Regions from separate parts of the Nonomuraea bangladeshensis genome, predicted to be linked through region 2. Evidence: riboswitches for the same ligand, from Rfam matches in the RefSeq annotation. Region 2 holds a riboswitch; the other holds the start of a gene.
What was found. Region 2 has a riboswitch for glycine ahead of gcvP (aminomethyl-transferring glycine dehydrogenase). Riboswitches for the same ligand answer to the same signal wherever they lie in the genome.
Positions count from the first base shown of each region.

Region 1 (5,613 bases), on a different contig from region 2:
GAGCACGCCCGCGCGGATCTCCTCCTCGGTGCGGCCGAACGCCTTCTCGTTCTCCATCATCAGCGCGGAGATCGACAGGCCGGTGTTGGAGCAGTGCTTGAGCAGCTCCTCGCCCGTGGTGAACGGGTAGGGCAGCACGGTGTCGTCGGGCTTGATGCGGTCGGCGCCGGTGGCGTTCTCGTCCACGACGAAGCCGCCGCCGACCGAGAAGTAGACCTTCTCCCGCACGGTTCCGCCGTCCGCGTCGTAGGCGGTGAAGCGCATGCCGTTGGGGTGCTCGGGGAGGGAGATCTTGCGTTCGAAGACGAGATCCTCGCCCACGACGAACGGGATCTCGCGGCGGCCGTAGAGATGGACGGTGCCGGAGGCGCGCATGGCGGTCAGGCGCTCGTCGACGGTGTCGACGTCCACCAGCTCCGGCTTCTCCCCGGACAGGCCCAGCAGGACGGCCTTGTCGCTGCCGTGGCCCTTGCCGGTCAGGCCGAGCGAGCCGTACAGGATGGCCTCGACGCGGGCCACCCGCTCCAGCAGGCCGTCCTCGTGCAGGCCCCGGGCGAACTTGTGCGCGGCCGCCATCGGGCCGCCCGTGTGCGAGCTGGAGGGCCCGATGCCGATCTTGAAGAGGTCGAAGACGCTGATCGCCATTGATGTGCGCCCTTCATGGGACGGAAGCCGGGGCCCGGGCGGGGCCCCGGCGGGGAAATCAGGACTCGCCGGAGGTGAGGGCGGTGTACTCCTCGGCAGAAAGCAGGTCCTCGGGCTCGCCCTCGATGCGCACCCGGAACATCCACCCTTCCCCGTAGGGGTCGCTGTTCACCAGGGCCGGGGTGTCGGCCACGTTCTGGTTGACCTCGACCACCTCGCCGCCCACGGGCGAGTAGATCTCGCTGACGGACTTGGTGGACTCCACCTCGCCGATCGAGTCGCCGGCCGCGACGCTCGCGCCGACCTCGGGGAGCTGCACGTAGACGACCTCACCCAGGGCCTCGACGGCGAAATCGGTGATGCCCACGGTGACGGTCAGGCCGTCGTCCAGCCCGGCCACCCACTCGTGTTCCTTGGTGTAGCTCAGCTCGTCAGGGATGTTGCTCACTTCTTCCTCCTGTAAAAGGGCAGCTCTACGAGGTCCACGGGTTCTTGGCTGCCCCGGATGTCCACTGCCAGGCCTTCACTCGCGCCGGTGTCGACGTAGGCCATCGCGATGGGCTTGCCCAGGGTGTGGGAAGGCGCGCCGCTGGTGACCTCGCCGACGACGGCGCCGTCCTGCGTCACCGGGTAGCCGTGCCGCGGCACCCGGCGGCCCCGCGCGACCAGGCCGACGAGGCGGCGTCCCGGCTGGTCGTCCTTGACCGCCTCCAGCGCCGCTCGTCCGACGAAATCGCCGGGCTTGTCGAATTTCACCACTCTGCCCAGTCCCGCGTCGAACGGGGTCAGCTCCGCGCCGAGCTCGTTGCCGTACAGCGGCATGCCGGCCTCCAGCCGGAGCGTGTCGCGGGCGGACAGGCCCGCGGGCGCGAGCCCGTACGGCTCCCCGGCGGCGGTGAGCGCGTTCCAGAGCGGCACGGCGTCCTGGTTGGCGACGAAGAGCTCGAAGCCGTCCTCGCCGGTGTAGCCGGTGCGGGCGATCAGCGCCTCGCGGCCGTCGACCAGGCCGGGCAGGCCGGCGTAGTACTTGAGCCCGGCGAGGTCGGCGTCGGTCAGCGTGGCCAGGATCTCCTGCGCGCGGGGGCCCTGGACGGCGATGAGCGCGTAGCGGTCGGAGCGGTCCTCGACCGCCGCGTCGTACGCCTTGGCCCGCTCCTGGAGCTCCTGGGCGACCTTCTGGTAGTTCGAGGCGTTGGCGACGACCATGAACTCCTCGTCACCGAGCCGGTAGACGATGAGGTCGTCGAGCACCCCGCCCCGCTCGTCGACGATCATGGTGTACCTGGCCCGGCCGGTGGCGAGCGCGGACAGGTGGCCGACCAGCGCGTAGTCCAGCGCCTCGGCGGCCTGCGGGCCGGTCACGAAGATCTCGCCCATGTGGGAGAGGTCGAACAGCCCGGCCGCCTCGCGCACGGCCTTGTGCTCGGCGGACTCGCTGCCGTACCGGAGGGGCATGAGCCAGCCGGCGAAGTCGGTGAGGGTGGCGCCCAGGCTCTCGTGGACGTCGCGTAGCGGTGTCGGTCGGGACATGTGTCGCACCTCAGGACAGGAGTGGATGCCAGCATCCTCCCCCTCTGTCATCGATGCCTGAGAGCTTCGCCCGATTTTTGCCGGACTTTCACCTTCGGCGAGGCCAAGAGCCTGCTTTCCAGAGGCCACCTCGTCCGTGCGGTCCTTTGCCTTGAGAGGTTCGCGGGGAGGGCTTGCTCCTTCAGGGACCCTGACCGGCTGTCAGAGTGCTCTCCCGCACGGTTTCGACGGTGATGTCCGCCAGCCTAGTGGGGGTACGGGGCATTTGTCGCCTACGGGTCTCAGCAGGCCGCGACCAGCGCCTCGAACAGCGCGCCGTCCTCGGCCTCCTCCGGATGCCACTGCACGGCCATCGCGAACGCCGCCCCCTCCAGCTCCACCGCCTCGACCGTGCCGTCCTCGGCGGTCGCGGTCACGGTCAGGCCGGGGGCGAGCCGGTCCACGGCCTGGTGGTGGTAGTGCGGGACCGTCACCGGCTCCGTGCCGAGCGCCTTGGCCAGGCGGCTGCCGGGCACCGGCGTCACCGGCAGATGGCCGAACACGCCCGGCCCCGGCGCGTGCCCCGTGTGCCCCGCCACGTCCGGCAGGTGCTGGTGGAGGGTGCCGCCGAGAGCCACGTTGAGCACCTGAAGGCCACGGCAGACCCCCAGGTACGGCAGCCCGGCGTCCAGCGCCCCCGCCAGCAGCGCGAACTCCGCCTCGTCGCGGAAAGCGCGGACGTAGCCGGTGCGCTCGTGCGGCCGGGCGCCGTACCTGGCCGGGTCGATGTCGCCGCCGCCGGCCAGGACGAGCCCGTCGAGACCGCGCAGCGCCCCGGCGGGCTCGCCGGCCGGCGGCAGCACGACGGGCTGGCCGCCGGCCCGCACGACCTGCTCGACGTACAGGTACGGCAGCAGCGCCACGGTCACGTCCGTCCAGACCGTGAACGTGGCGGGCTCCACGTAGGAGGTGATCCCGATCAACGGGCGACGCACGACGGACCCCCTAGAGCGGCGTCACGTAGGCGCCGCTGATGCCGCCGTCCACCAGGAACTGGCTGGCCGTGATGAAGGAGGAGTCGTCACTGGCCAGGAAGGCGACGGCCGCCGCGATCTCCGACGCCTCGGCGAAGCGCCCGAGCGGCACGTGCACCAGCCGCCGCTGCGCCCGCTCCGGGTCCTTGGCGAACAGCTCCTGGAGCAGCGGCGTGTTCACCGGTCCGGGGCAGAGCGCGTTGACCCTGATGCCCTCGCGGGCGAACTGCACGCCGAGCTCCCGCGACATCGCCAGCACCCCGCCCTTGGAGGCGGTGTAGGAGATCTGCGAGGTCGCCGAGCCCATCACGGCCACGAACGACGCGGTGTTGATGATCGAGCCCTTGCCCTGCCGCCGCATGTACGGGATCGCGTGCTTGCAGCACAGGTAGACGCTGGTGAGGTTGACCTCCTGGACCCGGCGCCAGGCGTCGAGCCCGGTCTCCAGGATGGAGTCGTCGTCGGGCGGCGAGATGCCGGCGTTGTTGAAGGCGACGTCCACACTGCCGTAGGTCTCGTGCGCCGTGGCGAACACCCGCTCGACGTCGTCCTCGCGGGTCACGTCCGCCTCGACGAACAGGCCGCCGACCTCGTCCGCGGCCTTGACGCCCGCCGCCGCGTCGATGTCCACGCAGACGACCCGCGCCCCCTCCTCGGCGAACCTGCGGGCCGTGGCGAGCCCGATGCCGCTGCCCGCGCCGGTGATGACCGCGACCCGATCCTGCAACCGCTGCACTTGCTCACTCCCAGGAGATGAAGACGTTCTTGGTCTCGGTGAACGCCGCGAGGGCGTCCGGGCCGAGCTCCCGGCCGAGGCCGGACTGCTTGAAACCGCCGAACGGGGTCCAGTAGCGGACCGACGAGTTCGAGTTGACCGACAGCGCGCCCGACTCGACCGCGCGCGCCACGCGCAGCGCCCGCCCGACGTCGCGGGTCCAGATCGAGCCGCTCAGCCCGTACGGCGTGTCGTTGGCGACGCGGATCGCGTCGGCCTCGTCCGTGAAGCGGGCCACCGACACGACGGGACCGAAGATCTCCTCGGTGAACGCGGGATCGGTCACCTCGGGCGTCAGCACGGTGGCGGGGAACCAGTAGCCCTTGCCCGCCGGGCACTCGCCCTGGAGCCAGGGGTCGGAGACGAACCCGCGGACCCGTTCCCGGTGCTCGGCGCTGATCAGCGGGCCCATCTCGGTGGCCTCGTCGAGCGGGTCGCCGACCCGGACGGCGCGTACGGCGGGGGCGAGCAGCGCCATGAACTCGTCGTACACCTCGGCCTGCACCAGCAGCCGGGAGCGGGCGCAGCAGTCCTGGCCGGCGTTGTCGAACACCGCGTACGGCGCCGCCGCGGCCGCTTTGGCGAGGTCGGCGTCGGCGAAGACGATGTTCGCCGACTTGCCGCCCAGCTCCAGCGTCACCCGCTTGACCTGGGCCGCCGCCTTGGCCGCGATCTCCTTGCCGACCTCGGTCGAGCCGGTGAACACGATCTTGGCGACGTGCGGGTGCTCCACCAGCCGGGCCCCCGCGACCTCCCCTGCCCCAGGCAGCACCTGGAGCACCCCCTCGGGGAGGCCCGCCGCCAGGGCCAGCTCGGCCAGCCGCAGCGCGGTCAGCGGGGTCTGCTCCGCGGGCTTGACGACGACGGTGTTGCCCGCGGCCAGCGCGGGGGCCACGCCCCACGACAGGATGAGCATGGGGAAGTTCCACGGCACAATCACGCCCACCACGCCCAGCGGCTCCTGGAAGGTGACGTCCACGCCGCCGGGCACCGGGATCTGCTTGCCGTGGTTGCGCTCGGGCGCGGCGGCGTAGAAGTGCAGCACGTCGCGGACCGCGCCGGCCTCCCAGCGGGCGTTGCCGATGGTGTGCCCGGCGTTGTCCACCTCCAGCCTGGCCAGTTCCTCGGCGTGCTCGCCCACCAGGTCGGCGAAGCGCCGCAGCAGCCGCGCCCGGTCGCCGGGTGCCACCGCGCGCCAGGACGGGTACGCCTTCCTGGCACGCTCCACGGCCCGGTCGACCTCGGCCGCGTCGGCGAACTCGACGTCGGTGATGACGTCCTCCGTCGCCGGATTGACGATCTTCATGCTCACATCCGTTCGAAACCGCGGAACAGCTCCCAGTCGGTCACCGCCGCGTCGTAGGCGGCCAGCTCCACCCGCGCGTTGTTCGCGTAGTGCCCGACCACGTCCTCGCCGAACGCCTCACGCGCCGGCTTCGACCCCTCGAACAGGGCCAGCGCGTCGCGCAGCGTCGCCGGCACGGTGTCGGCGCCGGAGTCGTAGGCGTTGCCCGCGTACGGGTCCTCCAGCGCCAGCTCGCCGTCGATGCCGTGCAGCCCGGCCGCGACCAGCGCGGCGACCGCGAGGTACGGGTTGACGTCGCCGCCCGGCACCCGGTTCTCGATGCGCAGCGAGAGCCCGTGGCCGAC
Region 1 covers NZ_BAAAMV010000006.1:91,183-96,795, reverse strand. Annotated here, with positions in the region: gene ABD292_RS19965 (L-serine ammonia-lyase) at 1-645, opposite strand, end outside; gene gcvH (glycine cleavage system protein GcvH) at 704-1,093, opposite strand; gene gcvT (glycine cleavage system aminomethyltransferase GcvT) at 1,090-2,175, opposite strand; glycine riboswitch at 2,210-2,304, opposite strand; glycine riboswitch at 2,305-2,402, opposite strand; gene ABD292_RS19950 (gamma-glutamyl-gamma-aminobutyrate hydrolase family protein) at 2,457-3,149, opposite strand; gene ABD292_RS19945 (3-oxoacyl-ACP reductase) at 3,160-3,924, opposite strand; gene ABD292_RS19940 (aldehyde dehydrogenase family protein) at 3,929-5,269, opposite strand; gene ABD292_RS19935 (glutamine synthetase family protein) at 5,272-5,613, opposite strand, start outside.
Region 1: it holds a riboswitch for glycine, as region 2 does, so the genes downstream of both, gcvT (glycine cleavage system aminomethyltransferase GcvT) here and gcvP (aminomethyl-transferring glycine dehydrogenase) in region 2, are expected to answer to the same signal.

Region 2 (5,613 bases):
GCGGGTGGCCCGCGACGACGGGAGCTGGGTGCTGGTGCTGCCCGCCGCCACCGAGCCCGTCACCGACCTGTGGGCCGAGGCGGCGGACATGGACGGCGCCCAGGCGCTCCTGGAGCGGTGGGCGCGGGTGGTGGAACAGGCCGCCGGCTGACCCGGCGGCCATGAGTGTCACGGAGAGTGAGCGGTGCGTGAACGGTACGAAAGTGGCGGAAACCACGGTTGCCGGGTGCGCGCCGGCCGCCGCAAGATCGTAATGTAGAAACGCGCGGCGGCATGGACCACGGGGCGGAAGCGGCGGTAACTTTGTCTGCGTCCAAACCACCGTCCAGCGCCCCGAGTTGACCTTTGCCGCTGATCAGCGTATGTTGCGGCATTCGCAAACTTGAAGAAAGCGAAGCGAGGCGCGTCCTGAGCACCGTCGCCGCGTCTTCGCGGTAGGAGGCCGAGCCGATCGATGCCGAGCGTCTACTGCACGCAGTGCGGGCACGCCAACCCCGAGGATGCCCGTTTCTGTTCCCGCTGCGGGTCACCGCTGACCAGACACGAGGTCGCAGGGGACACCACTTCGACGATCTCCGTGGCGGGAATCGAGGCGTACGAGGCTGAGACAGGCGACATGCTCCTGCAGGAGCGGGCGCTGGTGGAGCAGCTCCCGCCCGGCACGGCGTTGCTCACGGTGACCAGGGGCCCCAACCAGGGCAGCCGCTTCCGGTTGGACAAGGAGCTCACCACGACCGGGCGCCACCCGGAGAGCGACATCTTCCTCGACGACATCACCGTCTCGCGCCGCCACGTGGAGTTCTACCGTCACCGCGGCGGCCAGTTCTCCGTCCGCGACGTGGGCAGCCTCAACGGCACCTACGTCAACCGCGAGCGGATCGAGGAGGTTCCACTGCACTCCGGCGACGAGGTGCAGATCGGCAAATTCCGGCTGGTCTTCCTCATGCGGGGCAACCACAGCGCATGACTTCCCAGGCGGCCCGCTCGCACATGAGCATCGGGGAGGTGCTCGCCCTGCTGCAGGGCGAGTTCCCCGATGTGACGATCTCCAAGATCAGGTTCTTGGAGGGCGAAGGGCTCATCGAGCCCGAGCGCAGCCCCTCCGGCTTTCGCAAGTTCACGCACCTGCACGTCGAGCAGCTCCGCTTCATCCTCACCGAGCAGCGCGACCACTACCTGCCGCTGCGGGTCATCAAGGACCGCATGGCCGAGAGCTTCGGCCGCCCCCGGGCCCTGCCCGACAAGCAGGAGGTCAGGCTCGGCCGCGCCGAGCTGCTGGAGGCCGCCGGCATCGACGAGGAGACCCTCGCCGAGTGCGAGGACTACGGCCTGCTGACCCCGGTCGCCCGCCGCTACGACGAGGAGGCGCTCAAGATCGCCCGCACCGTCGGCGCGCTGGCCCGCTTCGGTCTCGGCGCCCGGCACCTGCGCGCGGTCAAGGCCGCCGCCGAGCGCGAGTGCGGCCTGGTCGAGCAGAGCGTCGCGCCGGTGCTGAAACGCCGCGCCCCGGGCGCCATCGGCGAGGCCGAGGAGACCGCGCGGGAGCTGTCCAACCTCCTGCTCGACCTGCACGCGTCGTTGGTCCGCACAGGGGTACGTTCGGTCCTGGGGCGGTGAGGAGACCCCGGATGGTGGCCGGGGAGCAATCGGGGCCTTCCGGGTGTTACGTTGAAATGAAGTAGCCAGTCAGCAGAAGCGACGAACCAAGAGCTGTGCCGGGTCACCGGTCAGGAATACGGAGCAGCCCGTGTTGCAGATGGAGGTCGTGGGCGTAAGAGTCGAAATGCCCACAAATCAACCGATCGTCTTGCTCAAGGAGGCACACGGGGAGCGGTTCCTTCCTATCTGGATCGGGATGACCGAGGCGACGGCCATCGCCCTCGCCCAGGCGGAGGAGCCTCCGCCGCGGCCGCTCACCCACGACCTGTTCCGCGACGTGCTGAGCGCGCTGGGCGTCGGCCTGCGCGCGGTCAACATCGTCGCGCTGCGCGACGGCATCTTCTTCGCCGACCTGGTGTTCTCCAACGGCGTCGAGGTGAGCGCGCGCCCGTCCGACTCCATCGCGCTCGCCCTGCGCACCGGAGCGCGCATCTTCGCCAGTGAGGAGGTGGTCCAGGAGGCCGGCGTGGTCATCCCGGACGACCAGGAGGACGAGGTGGAGAAGTTCAGGGAGTTCCTTGACACGATCACTCCCGAGGACTTCGGCAGGGCGGGGTAGGTATTTCGGTGCATTTACGCTTCACGACGCGCCGAGCCGGATCGTTGACTGAGCATGGTGACGGTCCTACGGTGCAAGTGAAACCCGCGGTCGCCCTATATGAACCCCCAGATCGGGCCGCGGGATGAGAGAAAGCCGGAGGTCCGCGTGGCGGTCAGCAGCGGCGAGGGAAAGACGGCCGGCCAGGAAGATCCGGTGCGGCGCGAGGACGCGCGGCAGCGTGCCGGGGAGCAGGGGCTGCTCTTCGACGAGCGTCCGGCGGCACTGCCGGACGACATCGGTTACCGCGGGCCCACCGCCTGCGCGGCGGCCGGCATCACCTACAGGCAGCTCGACTACTGGGCGCGCACGGGCCTGGTGGAGCCGACCATCCGCGCCGCGCACGGCTCGGGCTCCCAGCGGCTCTACAGCTTCCGCGACATCCTGGTGCTCAAGGTCGTCAAGCGGCTCCTCGACACCGGGGTGTCGCTGCAGCAGATCCGCACGGCCGTGCAGCACCTGCGCAACCGCGGGGTCGCCGACCTCGCGCAGATCACGCTCATGAGCGACGGCGTCAGCGTCTACGAGTGCACCTCGGCCGACGAGGTGATAGACCTCCTCCAGGGCGGCCAGGGCGTGTTCGGCATCGCGCTCGGCCGGGTCTGGCGTGAGGTCGAGGGAAGCCTCGCGGAGCTGCCGGGGGAACGCGCGGCGGTCGAGGACAACGTCCCGGCCGACCACCCCGCTGACGAGCTCGCCCAGCGCCGCCGTGCCCGACGGCTAGGGTAGTAATTCGCCCGTAACGTCCGGAGTAGTACCCTAGGACGGGTAAGGCTGACGACCCCGTGCGGGAGAGTCCCCGGCACCGCCTGGTCCCGGGGCGCCGAAGGAGCAACCCTCCCCGGAATCTCTCAGGCAACCGGTACCGCTCGGGTGAGGCAACTCTGGAAAGCAGGCACGCCCGCCAGGCGCGCCTCACCGACGGTGCAAGCCTCCTCGCGAGGCGAAGCTCTCAGGTCGCGGTGACGCCCGCGCTGACAGAGGGGGAGATCCGGCATCCGCCCGCGCCCCGGCGCCGGTCTCCATAAGCCTCGGGAGGCACCGTCCATGACCGCCCTGTCAGAGTCCCTGCCGGCGTCCCCGCCGCCGTCCGCGCCGACGTCCCTGTCCGAGCCGCCGTTCGCCGGCCGCCACATCGGCCCGTCCGAGGCCGACCAGCAGCGCATGCTGGAGGCCGTCGGCTTCGAGTCCGTCGCCGACCTGGTGGCCGTGGCGGTCCCCGAGGCCATCCGGGCCAAGGACCGGCTCACGCTGCCCGCCGCCGTCAGTGAGAGCGAGGCGATCGCCGAGCTGCGCGCCCTGGCCGGCCGCAACCGGGTGCTCACCTCCATGATCGGCCTCGGTTACCACGACACGATCACGCCCGCGGTCATCCGCCGCAACCTGCTGGAGAACCCGGGCTGGTACACCGCGTACACGCCGTACCAGCCGGAGATCTCGCAGGGGCGGCTGGAGGCGCTGCTCAACTTCCAGACGGTCGTCTCCGACCTGACCGGCCTGCCCGTCGCCGGCGCGTCCCTGCTGGACGAGGCCACCGCCGCCGCCGAGGCCATGACCCTCGCCCGGCGCGCCGGCCGCTCCAAGAGCCACGTGTTCGTGGTCGACGCCGACGCCCTGCCGCAGACCAAGCGGGTGCTCGCCACCCGCGCCGAGCCGCTCGGCATCGAGCTCGTCGAGCACCCGCTCGACGGCGGTGAGCTGCCCGAGTGCTTCGGCGTGCTCGTCCAGTACCCGGGCGCCTCCGGGCGGCTGCGCGACTTCCGCGCCGTGGCCGACGCCGCGCACGAGGCCGGGGCGCTCGTCGTGGCCGCCGCCGACCTGCTCGCGCTCACCCTCGTGGCCGCGCCGGGCGAGCTCGGCGCCGACATCGCGATCGGCTCCTCCCAGCGTTTCGGCGTGCCGCTCGGCTTCGGCGGGCCGCACGCCGCCTACATGTCCGTCCGCGAGGGCCTGCAGCGCCAGCTCCCCGGCCGCCTGGTCGGCGTGTCCGTGGACGCCGACGGCGACCCCGCCTACCGGCTCGCCCTGCAGACCCGCGAGCAGCACATCCGCCGCGAGAAGGCCACCAGCAACATCTGCACCGCGCAGGTGCTGCTGGCCGTCATCGCCGGCATGTACGCCGTCTACCACGGCCCCGAGGGCCTGCGCCGCATCGCGCTGCGCGCCCACCGGCACGCCGCCGCGCTCGCCGAGAGCCTGCGCGCGGGCGGGCTGGAGGTCGTGCACGAGGCGTTCTTCGACACCGTGCTCGTCCGGGTGCCCGGCCGGGCCTCCGAGGTGGTCGCCGCGGCCGCCGAGCGCGGCGTCAACCTGTGGCGGGCCGACGACGACCACGTCTCGGTCGCCTGCGACGAGAAGACCGGCACGGCCGAGCTGCGCGCCGTGCAGGCCGCGTTCGGCGTGCCCGAGCGGGACGCCGGCGTCGAGGCCACCGCCGACGCGCTGCCCGCCGAGCTGCTGCGCGAGTCCGGCTACCTCACCCACCCGGTCTTCCACAGCCACCGCTCCGAGACCGCGATGCTGCGCTACCTGCGCCGGCTCCAGGACAAGGACATCGCGCTCGACCGGTCGATGATCCCGCTCGGCTCCTGCACGATGAAGCTCAACGCCAGCACCGAGATGGAGCCCATCACCTGGCCGGAGTTCGCGGGCGTGCACCCGTACGCGCCGGTCGAGCAGGCCGAGGGCTACCTGGAGCTGATCGGAACGCTGGAGCGCTGGCTCGCCGAGGTCACCGGCTACGACGCGGTGTCCCTGCAGCCCAACGCCGGCTCGCAGGGCGAGTTCGCCGGGCTGCTGGCCATCCGCGCCTACCACCGGGACAAGGGCCAGGAAGGCCGCGACGTCTGCCTCATCCCGTCCTCGGCGCACGGCACCAACGCCGCCAGCGCCGTCATGGCCGGCATGCGGGTCGTGGTCGTCGCCTGCGACGCCGACGGCAACGTGGACCTCGCCGACCTCGACGCCAAGATCGCCAAGCACCGCGACGCGCTCGCCGCGATCATGGTCACCTACCCGTCCACCCACGGGGTGTACGAGGAGAGCATCACCGAGGTCTGCGCCAAGGTGCACGAGGCCGGCGGCCAGGTCTACGTGGACGGCGCCAACCTCAACGCCCTGGTCGGGCTGGCCAAGCCGGGCGAGTTCGGGGCCGACGTGTCCCACCTCAACCTGCACAAGACCTTCTGCATCCCGCACGGCGGCGGCGGCCCCGGCGTCGGCCCCGTCGCGGTCCGCGGCCACCTGGCCGCCTACCTGCCCGGCCACCCGCTGAAGGACGGCTCCCTGGTCGGGCCGGTCTCGGCCGCCCCGCACGGCTCGGCGGGCATCCTGCCGATCTCGTGGGCCTACATCAG
Region 2 covers NZ_BAAAMV010000002.1:670,780-676,392, forward strand. Annotated here, with positions in the region: gene ABD292_RS07220 (sugar phosphate nucleotidyltransferase) at 1-151, shown strand, start outside; gene ABD292_RS07225 (double zinc ribbon and FHA domain-containing protein) at 455-967, shown strand; gene ftsR (transcriptional regulator FtsR) at 964-1,617, shown strand; gene ABD292_RS07235 (bifunctional nuclease family protein) at 1,748-2,218, shown strand; gene ABD292_RS07240 (MerR family transcriptional regulator) at 2,366-2,986, shown strand; glycine riboswitch at 3,036-3,135, shown strand; gene gcvP (aminomethyl-transferring glycine dehydrogenase) at 3,305-5,613, shown strand, end outside.